DNA from 3 places in the Paraeggerthella hominis genome. Region 1 is predicted to be linked to each of the others. Evidence: predicted binding sites of a transcription regulator. Region 1 holds the regulator's gene; each other region holds the start of a gene.
What was found. The regulator HrcA, encoded in region 1, represses chaperone genes, less so after heat shock. The targets are predictions, from matches to a motif close to TNTTAGCANNCNNNNNNNNNGNNTGCTAANA.

Region 1 (3,263 bases):
TCGCCCGGAGCAAGGCGCAGCACGCGCGCATGCTTGGCATCGTCGCGTGCCAAGCGCAACGGGAAGGACTCGGCGGGCTCGTCGGCGATCACCTGGTCGTGCAGGTAGAAATGTGGCAGGGACATACGGGGAACCTCGCAGGTCGAACGGTCGCAGGGTGATACAAGTGGGCGCATCGGCCGGCAGGCCGACGATCCTACTGGAACGCGTCGCGCAGTTTCTGCAACGGCGTGCGCTCGTCGGCCACGTCCTCGCCCATCTCCTCGGCCAGCTGCTCCAAAAGCTCGCGCTGCTTCTTGGTGACCTTCTTGGGCACCTGCACGTTCACATGCACGAACATGTCGCCGCGCGCGTCGCTGCGGAAGCGCGGCATGCCGCAGCCCTTCACGCGCACCACCTGCTCGTTCTGGCAGCCTTCGGGAATGCGAACCTGCACCTTCTCGTCCTCGAAGATGCCGTCGATCTCGATTTCCGAACCGAGCGTTGCCTGCACGATGGACACGTTCGCACGCGCGTGCAGGTTGTCGCCATCGCGTTCGAAGAACTCATGCGGCTGGATGCGGCAGGTTACGATCAGGTCGCCCGGACGCGCGCCGTGCATGCCTGCTTCGCCGAAGCCGGACAGGCGAAGCTGCTGGGAATCGCGGATGCCCACGGGAACCTCCACGGTCACGCGCTGGCGGTCGGGCACGCGGCCCTGGCCCTCGCATTCCGGGCACGGGTTCTCGATAGTATGGCCGGTGCCGCCGCAGGTCTTGCACGTGGTGGCCGTCTGCATGTCGCCCAAGAACGTACGCTGCACGGTGACCACGCGGCCTTGCCCGTTGCAATCGGGGCACACGACCTCGCGACCGTCGGGGCCCAAGCCCGAGCCGTCGCAGTCGGGGCACGGAGCCAGGCGATCGTACACGATCTCCTTCTTGGCTCCAGCGGCCACTTCCTCAAGCGTCAGGCGCAAGCCGACGCCCATGTCGCGGCCTTCGCGGCGCTGGGGCGCATGGCCAGCGGCCTGCCCGCCGAAGAACGAACTGAAGATGTCGCCCATGCCGAAGCCGCCGCCGAACAAATCCTCGAAGTCCACGTAACCGCCGCCGTAGGGGTTGCCGCCGCCCGCCGCGCCCGGCATGGTCCCGAACCGGTCGTACTGCGCGCGCTTCGCCGGATCGGACAGCACGTCGTACGCTTCGTTGAGCTCTTTGAACTGGTCCTCGGCATCGGGGGCTTTGTTTACATCGGGGTGCAGCTCGCGCGCGCGGCGGCGAAACGCCTTCTTGATCTCGTCTTCGTTCGCGTCCCGCGACACTCCCAGAACTTCGTACAGATCCTTGGCCATCTGTCGTTGAAACCTTTCTTCACCAGCGGAAGGACCGCCCCTTCCGCTGCACTCGTTTTTGCTTCTACCTAACTGCTATACGTCTTCGAGCGCGGAGCTTGCTATGCGCACCGCGCGGATAACCTTCGAGTAATCCATGCGCGTAGGGCCTACCACGGCCACCACGCCGGCAGACTCGCCCCGTCCGTACCGGCTTGCCACCACCGACACGCCCGAAAGCGCCGCGGCATCGTTTTCGCTGCCGATGCGCACGCTTGGAACGCCGGCAGCCTGACGGGACGCCTCGTCCATGATCTGCAGGAGCACCGTGTCGTCCTCGAGCACTTGCATGACGGGCAGCAACGCCTGCGACTGGCTGAATTCAGGCTGGCTGAGCAGCGAGCTTACGCCTAGGCGATGCGCGCGCGACTGCTCGCTTTCCTGCAAGCACGACAGAACCTCGTCGAGCGCCATGCGCACGAGCGGGTCGCGAAACGCCTCGACCATGCCCTGCCCCAGCCCGTCTTCGATTTCCTGGAGCGACTTGCCCGTGAAGACGTCGCTCAGGAAATGCTGCACGTGCGCCAGATCGTCGCCCGAAACCTCTTCGGCGAACTCCATCTGGCGATTGAACACCTGGCCGTCTTCGGTCACCAGCACCACGAGCGCCCTCATGGACGACAGCGATATCAGGGAAAGCTGCTTGATATGCAGGTTGAGGACCGAGGGGGCGATCACGATGGAAAGGCAGTCGGTCAAGCGCGTCAGAGCCGACGACGTCTGCTCGAGCAGGGCGTCCAGCTCGCTCGCACTGCGGCGCAGCTGGTCCACCACGGGGCTGTAACGATCATCGTCGCCCGCAAGGTCGGTCTGCAGCAGGTTGTCGACGAACGCGCGGTACCCGTGATCGGTCGGGATGCGCCCCGCCGACGTGTGCGGCTGCGCGATATAGCCGCCGTCCTCGAGAACCGACAGTTCGTTGCGCACCGTCGCGGGGCTCACGCCCAGCTGGTAGCGCTCCGTCAACGTGCGCGAGCCCACCGGCAGAGCGCGCGCGACGTATTCTTCGATGAGGGCTGCAAGCACCCTTTGCCTTCGATCCGAAAGCACGCTTCTCCACCTTTCCTCTCTCTTCCACCGCTCAAGCCGCCGCTTCATCGGCACCAGGCGATGCAATACCAACGTGTCATTTTAGCAGCCGATGCAAGAGAGTGCTAAAAAAGGTGACAATTATGGAGAATCTCAACGGAAGCGTCACAGAACGCGGCGGCTCGCCGCCAAATCGGAGCCGCCGGAAGGCAGACGACCGCGAACGTGGGCGCAAATCGGGACCTGCGACACCGTCGAGCACGAAGACGCCGAGGTGCGGATCGCTCCCCTCGAGGCGCTTACGGAGCAAGATCGAACAGGTCCCCGTACAGCTCGTTGCCGCAAAGCCACCCGCGTTCCGTGGGTCGCCAGCGACCGCCTTCGTGAACGACCAGGCCCCGGTCTTCCAGGTCGGCAAGCGTTTCGCCTACCCGCGGCAGCAGCCCCGCCGCGCGTTCAACGCGCGCGTCGGACACGCCGCGCGTCATGCGCATGCCCAGCATGAGGTCTTCCGCCGCCATTTGGCGCGCATCCAGATCGTCGGTGACCACGCCGTCCTTCACCCGCATGCGCCGCTCGGCGTTCTGCGTCATGGTGGCGGCGCTGCGGCCCAGGCCCAGGTAGGGCACGCCCGTCCAGTACGCGATGTTGTGGCGGCACGCGAAACCCGGCCGCGCGTAGCTGGCCACCTCGTACCGCTCGAAGCCGGTTTCGGTCAGAACCCGCGCGGCGATCTCCATGTGCGATGCCTCCACGTCGTCGTCAACCTCGTCCAGCTCGCCCGCCAGAACAGCCGCGTCGAACGGCGTGTGCGGCTCGACGATGAGGGGGTACACGCTCACATGGGTCGCCCCGAGCGCAA
Region 2 (3,263 bases), on a different contig from region 1:
CGTCCTTTTCGCCGCGAAGCTTGCGCAGCTCTTCGTCCAGATCGCGCAGCTCTTTGGGCAGGGTCATGTTGCGGATGCGCATGCGCGCGCCCGCCTCGTCCAGCACGTCGATAGCCTTGTCGGGCAGGTAGCGATCCTGGATGTAGCGGCCCGCCAAGCTGACGGCAGCTTGCAGGGCTTCGTCGGTGAAGTGGACCTGATGGTGCGCTTCGTAGCGATCGCGCAGGCCCTCCATGATGCGCAGCGCCTGCTCCTCGTTCGGCTCGCCCACCGTGATGGGCTGGAAGCGACGCTCCAAAGCGGAGTCCTTCTCCAGGTGTTTGCGGTACTCGTCGATGGTGGTGGCGCCGACAACCTGGATCTCGCCGCGCGACAACGGCGGCTTCAAGATGGCGGCGGCGTCGATGGAGCCCTCGGCCGAACCCGCGCCGATAAGCGTGTGCATCTCGTCGATGAACAGGATGATGTCGCCCGCGTCCATCACTTCCTTGATGCACTTCTTCAGGCGCTCCTCGAACTCGCCGCGGTACTTGGACCCGGCAACAAGCGCGGACACGTCCAGCGTGAACAGGCGCTTGCCGCGCAGGATATCGGGAACTTGATTCGACACGATAAGCTGGGCCAAGCCCTCGGCCACAGCGGTCTTGCCCACGCCCGGCTCGCCGATGAGCAACGGGTTGTTCTTCTGGCGACGGCTGAGCACCTGCATCACGCGCTCGATCTCGCCGGCGCGACCGATGACGGGGTCGAGCTTGCCATCGCGCGCCTTCTGCGTCAAGTCGGTGCCGAACTCCTTGAGCACGCTGTCCGACGTGCCGCCGTTCGGGTCGAAGGGGTTGCGACCGGCGTACACCGGGCTCTGCCCCACCAGGTCGTTGAGGGCTGCGCGCACGTCGTCGCCCGCCACGCCCAGGCGCGTGAGCACTTCGAGCGCCGTGCCGTCGCCTTCGCGAACGATGCCCAGCAGCAAGTGCTCGGTCGATATGTAGGATTGCCCCATCTGCATGGCTTCGCGCAGGGAGTTCTCCAGCACGCGCTTCACGCGCGGCGTGAAGGACAGGTGCCCGGACACGTCGGTGTCCTCGTCGATGGCGACCACCTGGCGGATAGCCTGCACCACGGCGTCGTACTTGACGTTCAGGCGATCGAGCGCCTGAGCAGCCAAGCCGTCTTTCTCCTGGATAAGGCCAAGAAGGATGTGCTCGGTCCCCACATAGGGCTGATGGAGCGAGCGCGCTTCGTCCTGGGCTAGGACGAGCACCTTGCGCGCCTTGTCCGTGAACTTCTCGAATGACATGTAAGCCTCGATTCTCGCGGCGATACTTCAGTGTTACTCGTCCATGTTAGCACTCGCACTGATCGAGTGCCAATTCACCTGGACGCCGCACACGGCGGCTCCACAAGTCGAGCCGTTGAGGCGACGGGATCCATCGTATCACGACCTTTCGCGCCACGTGCACGAACCGCCGGATTATCCCGAGACGCCCGCATTTGCCAAGGCGTCTCGCAGCGCGTTGCGGGCGCGAACAACCGCGGGTGGCGGGTGCGGGCGGGCGTGCGATGCGAGCCGCGAATGTGGGCGGGCGGGCGCGGGCGGGTGACGGCGGCGCGGACGGGCGGGCGATGCGAGCAGGCACCGATGCCGCTGCGGGCGTGCGGGCATGCGTGCGAGGCGCCGCAGCAACGAAGCCACCACGAGCAGGAAGCCCCGCTGCCCTTGCAGGCGGCACGTTGCGCACGAAAAACCGCCTTCGCTGGCAGGTTCTGACGGTTTGAGGTTGCCGAACGCGCGCTATGGGCAGCCTTTCCCCGGCGCCACTTTCGACCGGGCTTCTGACCAGGCGCGATACCGAAGCGCTCGCAGCTTGCAAAACGAAGAGCCGAAACGACGACCCCAAACCGTCAGAACCTGCCAGCGGTCGCCGTTTTTTGCGCGCAGCTTCCAGCTCGCAACGAAATCCAGCAGGAATCTAGCGGAAACGTTGCGCGAGTCTGACACGGATCTAGCAAAAACCTAGCGCGGATCTAGCGCGGATCTAGCTGAAATCCAACAGAAATTTAGCGCGAATCCAGCAGGAATCTAAACCATAAAATAGCTATTGACCTGGTATTATGTGGTGCTAAACTCACACCATGAAAACCATCCTAACCCATACATCGGCCCTTGAATTCTGGCGATCCGAACTCAGCGACGTCGGATCGGCGCGCAGCGTATGCCGCAGCACGACCGTGCCCGAGAAAGCTCCGCACGGCTCCGATATGCGAACGCATGCGCTCGTTCGCGGCGGCACATTGTCCCTGCCCGTCCACGTTCTTGCTCGGGAAAACAGGAAAGCCAGTTCGGCCCTCATCGTTCACCGTGCGCAATCCCTACCGGAAAGATCGTTAAGGGCCGTGTTCTTCCCTGGATTCGACGAACCGGTTTTCGTCACCTGCCCCGAACTGACTTTCGTGCACATGGCGTCGGCGATCGGCTTTCCCCTCGCAGTCCATTTGGGGTACGAGTTCTGCGGCACGTTCGCCCCCGACAAGCAGCACCCCTACGGAATCAGGAACAGGCCCCCTTTGACCAATCCGAGAAAGCTGGCCTCGTACCTAGACAACGCAGGATACCTGCATGGAACGAAAGCAGCCCGCCGGGCACTTCCTCACGTTTTGGGCGGATCGGCTTCTCCGCGCGAATCGACCCTCGCCGAACTGCTAACGCTTCCCTATCTGTACGGGGGAAGCAAGTTGGAGCATCCCGCCATGAACGCTACCGTAGCGATTCCGCAGCACAGCAACTGGACAACCAGCCGCTCCTCTTTTCGATGCGACCTGCTTTGGCGAGACAGGGGCGTGGCGGTCGAATACGACAGCACCCTCTGCCATACCGGCGCGAAGCGCATCGCCGAGGATGCGTCCCGACGCAACGCGCTCGAAGCACTCGGCCTGACCGTGGTGACCGCCACTTGGCGCCAGGTGGCAAACTACCAAGAATACAACCGCTTCGCACGTATTCTGGCCGGCCACTTAGGAGCGCGGATACGACCCGCTTGCTCCGACTATTCGCTCAAGCAGCTTGAACTTCGTCGGCAGTTGCTCAGTCAAAAGGGGCTTTTCGCGTAACGCCAGAAACGCTTCCGACCGTACAACTCACGCAGCGCAGCCGACAAAGCTCGGAGCAACGTCGCAAGCAAAGCGATTGCGGCTGGCACGTTGCGCGCGAAAAACCGCCCTTGCTGGCAGGTTTTGACGGTTTGAGGTTGCCGAGCGCGCGCCTC
Region 3 (3,263 bases), on a different contig from region 1:
GTGCAGAGGCGGCGCTTGCGGCGGTTGTGGCAGTTGCGGGGTTGTTGCTGATGGACGCGCCCTCGCGCACCGCCAGCCTGACGTTTTTCACGCGGTTCCAAAACATCGCGCTGGTGCTGGCCGCCGCCCTTGCGGGCTATGCGTACCGCACGCATCGCGCGTACGTCGAAGCCACCGAGCAGCGGGCGCTCGAAGCGGAGCGCTCGCGCGAAGAGGAGGCCGCGCGTCGCGTGGAGGAGGAGCGCGTGCGCATTGCGCGCGAAGTGCACGACATCACTGCTCATTCGCTGTCGGCCGTGAGCATCCAGGCCGCTGCCGCCGAGCGCTTGATCGACGTGGATCCTGCGGCGGCGAAGGAGGCCGTCGCCACGGTGCGGGCCACGGCTAAAACGGCGCTCGACGACATCCGCAGCATGATCGGGGTGCTGCGGCACGGCGACGAGACGGCCGAAACGGCGCCGGCATCGGGGACGGATAGGCTGGAGGACTTGGCCGCGTACCTGCGCGACGCGGGGCTTTCGGTGCGCCTCGACGCTGCGGGCTACGATCGTGCCGGCGTTCCTGCGCACGTCGACATGGCCTTGTTCGGCATAGCGCGGGAAGCGGCAACCAATATAGTCAGGCATGCGGGCGCCCACGAGGTTTCGATTCGCCTTGCGATCGAGGACGGGCAGGCGCGCCTGACGGTGAAGGACGACGGACGCGGGTTCGAGCCCGCTGTCGGCGCGCTTGCGCTGCGCGACGGCCTTCCCCAGGCTGCCGACGGGGCGGGGCATGGCATTGCGGGAATGTCCGAGCGCGTTCATCTGCTGGGCGGAACGTTTTCCGCAGGCAACGCCGCGGAAGGCGGTTTCCGCGTGATGGCCAGCATTCCGGTTAAGGGAGCGGAGGCGCAGCATGGAGCGTAACGATGGAGGCAAGGTGCGCGTGCTGGTGGCCGACGACCAGGATCTTGTGCGCAGCGGGTTTCGCCTGATCCTGCTCACGTACGGCGACATCGACGTGGTGGGCGAGGCGCGCGACGGCCAGGAGGCGGTGGAGCTGGCGCAGCGCCTGCGGCCCGACGTGGTGCTCATGGACATTCGCATGCCGCACATGAACGGCATCGAAGCTACGCGCGCTATCAGCAACGATCCTCGGCTCGAGGACGTTCGCGTGCTTATCCTGACGACGTTCGATCTGGACGAGTACGTGTACGATGCCCTGGCCGCCGGTGCAAGCGGCTTTCTTCTCAAGGATGCCGAACCCGACGAGATCGCCGCTGCCGTTCGCGTGGTCGCACGGGGGGACGCCCTTATTCAGCCGTCCATTACGCGTCGTCTGATCGAGGAGTTCGTCGCGTCGCGCCCGCTTGTTCCGGGGGACGGCGCAGGGGTTCGGTCTGCTATCGGCGCGCTGACCGATCGCGAGCGCGAAATCCTGGTGCTCGTTGCGCGCGGGATGACGAACGAGCAGATAGGGGCCGATTTGTTCATTTCTCCCGCCACGGTGAAAACCCATCTGGCGCGCATCATGGCCAAGCTGGACGCGCACGATCGCGCTCAGTTGGTGGTGAAGGCATACGAAAGCGGGCTGGTTCGTCCGGGTGCCAGCTGACGCGGTTGCGGCAGGGCCTCGCTTCTTGTGCGCGGCCATTGCTTGGCGAAGGTTCCCGAATCGGGCTCGCGCCGCTTGCGCGCGGCGTACGTTGCGCGCACCGTCCGGCGGCCCAATTGTGACGATCGTTTGGCGATTCTGTCAAACCTGAAACGCATGGGCTTAGATTTCTCTGAATACTCTTGCAATCGGCGATGAGGCTGCTATGATAACGCAATGTTTAGCACTCGCTAACGATGAGTGCTAGCAGTCACCGCAATCGAGTGGTTACATAGCGAACATCAAACGTTCCGCTACGCGAGTCGGACGACGAAAGGAAGGCACGTTATGAATCTGAAACCCCTGGGTGATCGCGTCATCGTCAAGCAGGACGAGGCCGAGGAGACCACGGCGTCGGGTCTGTACCTTGCGACCGAAGCGAAGGAAAAGCCCCAGAGCGGCACCGTTCTGGCTGTGGGCGACGGCAAGCTCGATAAGGACGGCAACCTGGTTCCCGTTCCGGTGAAGGTGGGCGACAAGGTCGTCTACGGCAAGTTCGGCGGCACCGAGATTCACGTGGACGGCGAGGACGTGCTCATTCTTCGCGCGGACGATCTGTACGCTGTCTTTGCATAAGCGAATATCCCGCTAACAACAACGCAGTTGAAAGGATAAAAGCATCATGGCTAAAGAGATCAAGTTCGAGGCTGACGCCCGCAGCGCGCTTGCTGCCGGCGTCAACAAGCTGGCCGACGCCGTCAAGGTGACGCTTGGCCCCAAGGGTCGTTACGTCGCTCTGGAGAAGTCCTACGGCGCTCCGCTCATCACCAACGACGGCGTGACCGTTGCCAAGGAAGTCGAGCTGGAGGATCCCGTTGAGAACATGGGCGCCCAGCTGGTGCGCGAAGTTGCCGTGAAGACGAACGATGTCGCCGGCGACGGCACGACCACCGCTACGCTGCTGGCCGACGTCATCGTGTCCGAGGGTCTGCGCAACGTGACCGCCGGCGCCGACGCGCTGGGCATCCGCCGCGGCATCCAGAAGGCCACCGACGCCATCGTCGCGTCCATCAAGGCCGACGCCACGCCGGTTTCCACGAAGGACCAGATTGCCAACGTGGGCACCATTTCCGCAGGCGACGCCAACATCGGCGAGAAGATCGCCGAGGCCATGGAGGCCGTGGGCAAGGACGGCGCCATCTCCGTTGAGGAAAGCCAGACCTTCGGCATCGACATGGACATCGTCGAGGGCATGCAGTACGAGCGCGGCTACATCTCGCCGTACATGGCCACCGACATGGAGAAGATGGAGGCCGTGCTCAACGACCCCTACATCCTCCTGACCGACCAGAAGGTCACCAACATCCAGGACATGGTTCCCCTGCTGGAAGAGATCATGAAGTCCGGCCGCCCGCTGTTCATCGTTGCTGAGGACGTCGAGGGCGAGGCTCTGGCCACCATCCTGCTGAACAAGCTGCGCGGCACGTTCAACTGCGTCGCCATCAAGGCTCCCGGCTTCGGCGACCGCCGCAAGCGCATCCTCGAGGACATCGCCGCCGTCACCGGCGCGCAGGTCATCGACAAGGACTTCGGCATGACCATGGCGGACGCTCGCGTCGACATGCTGGGTCACTGCAAGACGGTCAAGGTCACGAAGGACACCGCCCTTATCGTGGACGGCGCTGGCG

Region 2: LQE90_RS04295 (ATP-dependent Clp protease ATP-binding subunit) is a predicted target of HrcA. The motif match lies at 1,342-1,372, and genes of this name have one in related genera.
Region 3: LQE90_RS07955 (co-chaperone GroES) is a predicted target of HrcA. The motif match lies at 1,815-1,845, and genes of this name have one in related genera.

Annotation. Positions count from the first base shown of each region.
Region 1 covers NZ_JAJNOQ010000001.1:192,709-195,971, forward strand. The annotation lists gene LQE90_RS00850 (RsmE family RNA methyltransferase) at 1-125, opposite strand, end outside; gene dnaJ (molecular chaperone DnaJ) at 197-1,333, opposite strand; gene hrcA (heat-inducible transcriptional repressor HrcA) at 1,409-2,470, opposite strand; gene hemW (radical SAM family heme chaperone HemW) at 2,701-3,263, opposite strand, start outside.
Region 2 covers NZ_JAJNOQ010000003.1:92,858-96,120, reverse strand. The annotation lists gene LQE90_RS04295 (ATP-dependent Clp protease ATP-binding subunit) at 1-1,297, opposite strand, end outside; gene LQE90_RS04290 (hypothetical protein) at 2,395-3,108, shown strand.
Region 3 covers NZ_JAJNOQ010000006.1:81,238-84,500, forward strand. The annotation lists gene LQE90_RS07945 (sensor histidine kinase) at 1-908, shown strand, start outside; gene LQE90_RS07950 (response regulator transcription factor) at 898-1,596, shown strand; gene LQE90_RS07955 (co-chaperone GroES) at 1,924-2,211, shown strand; gene groL (chaperonin GroEL) at 2,258-3,263, shown strand, end outside.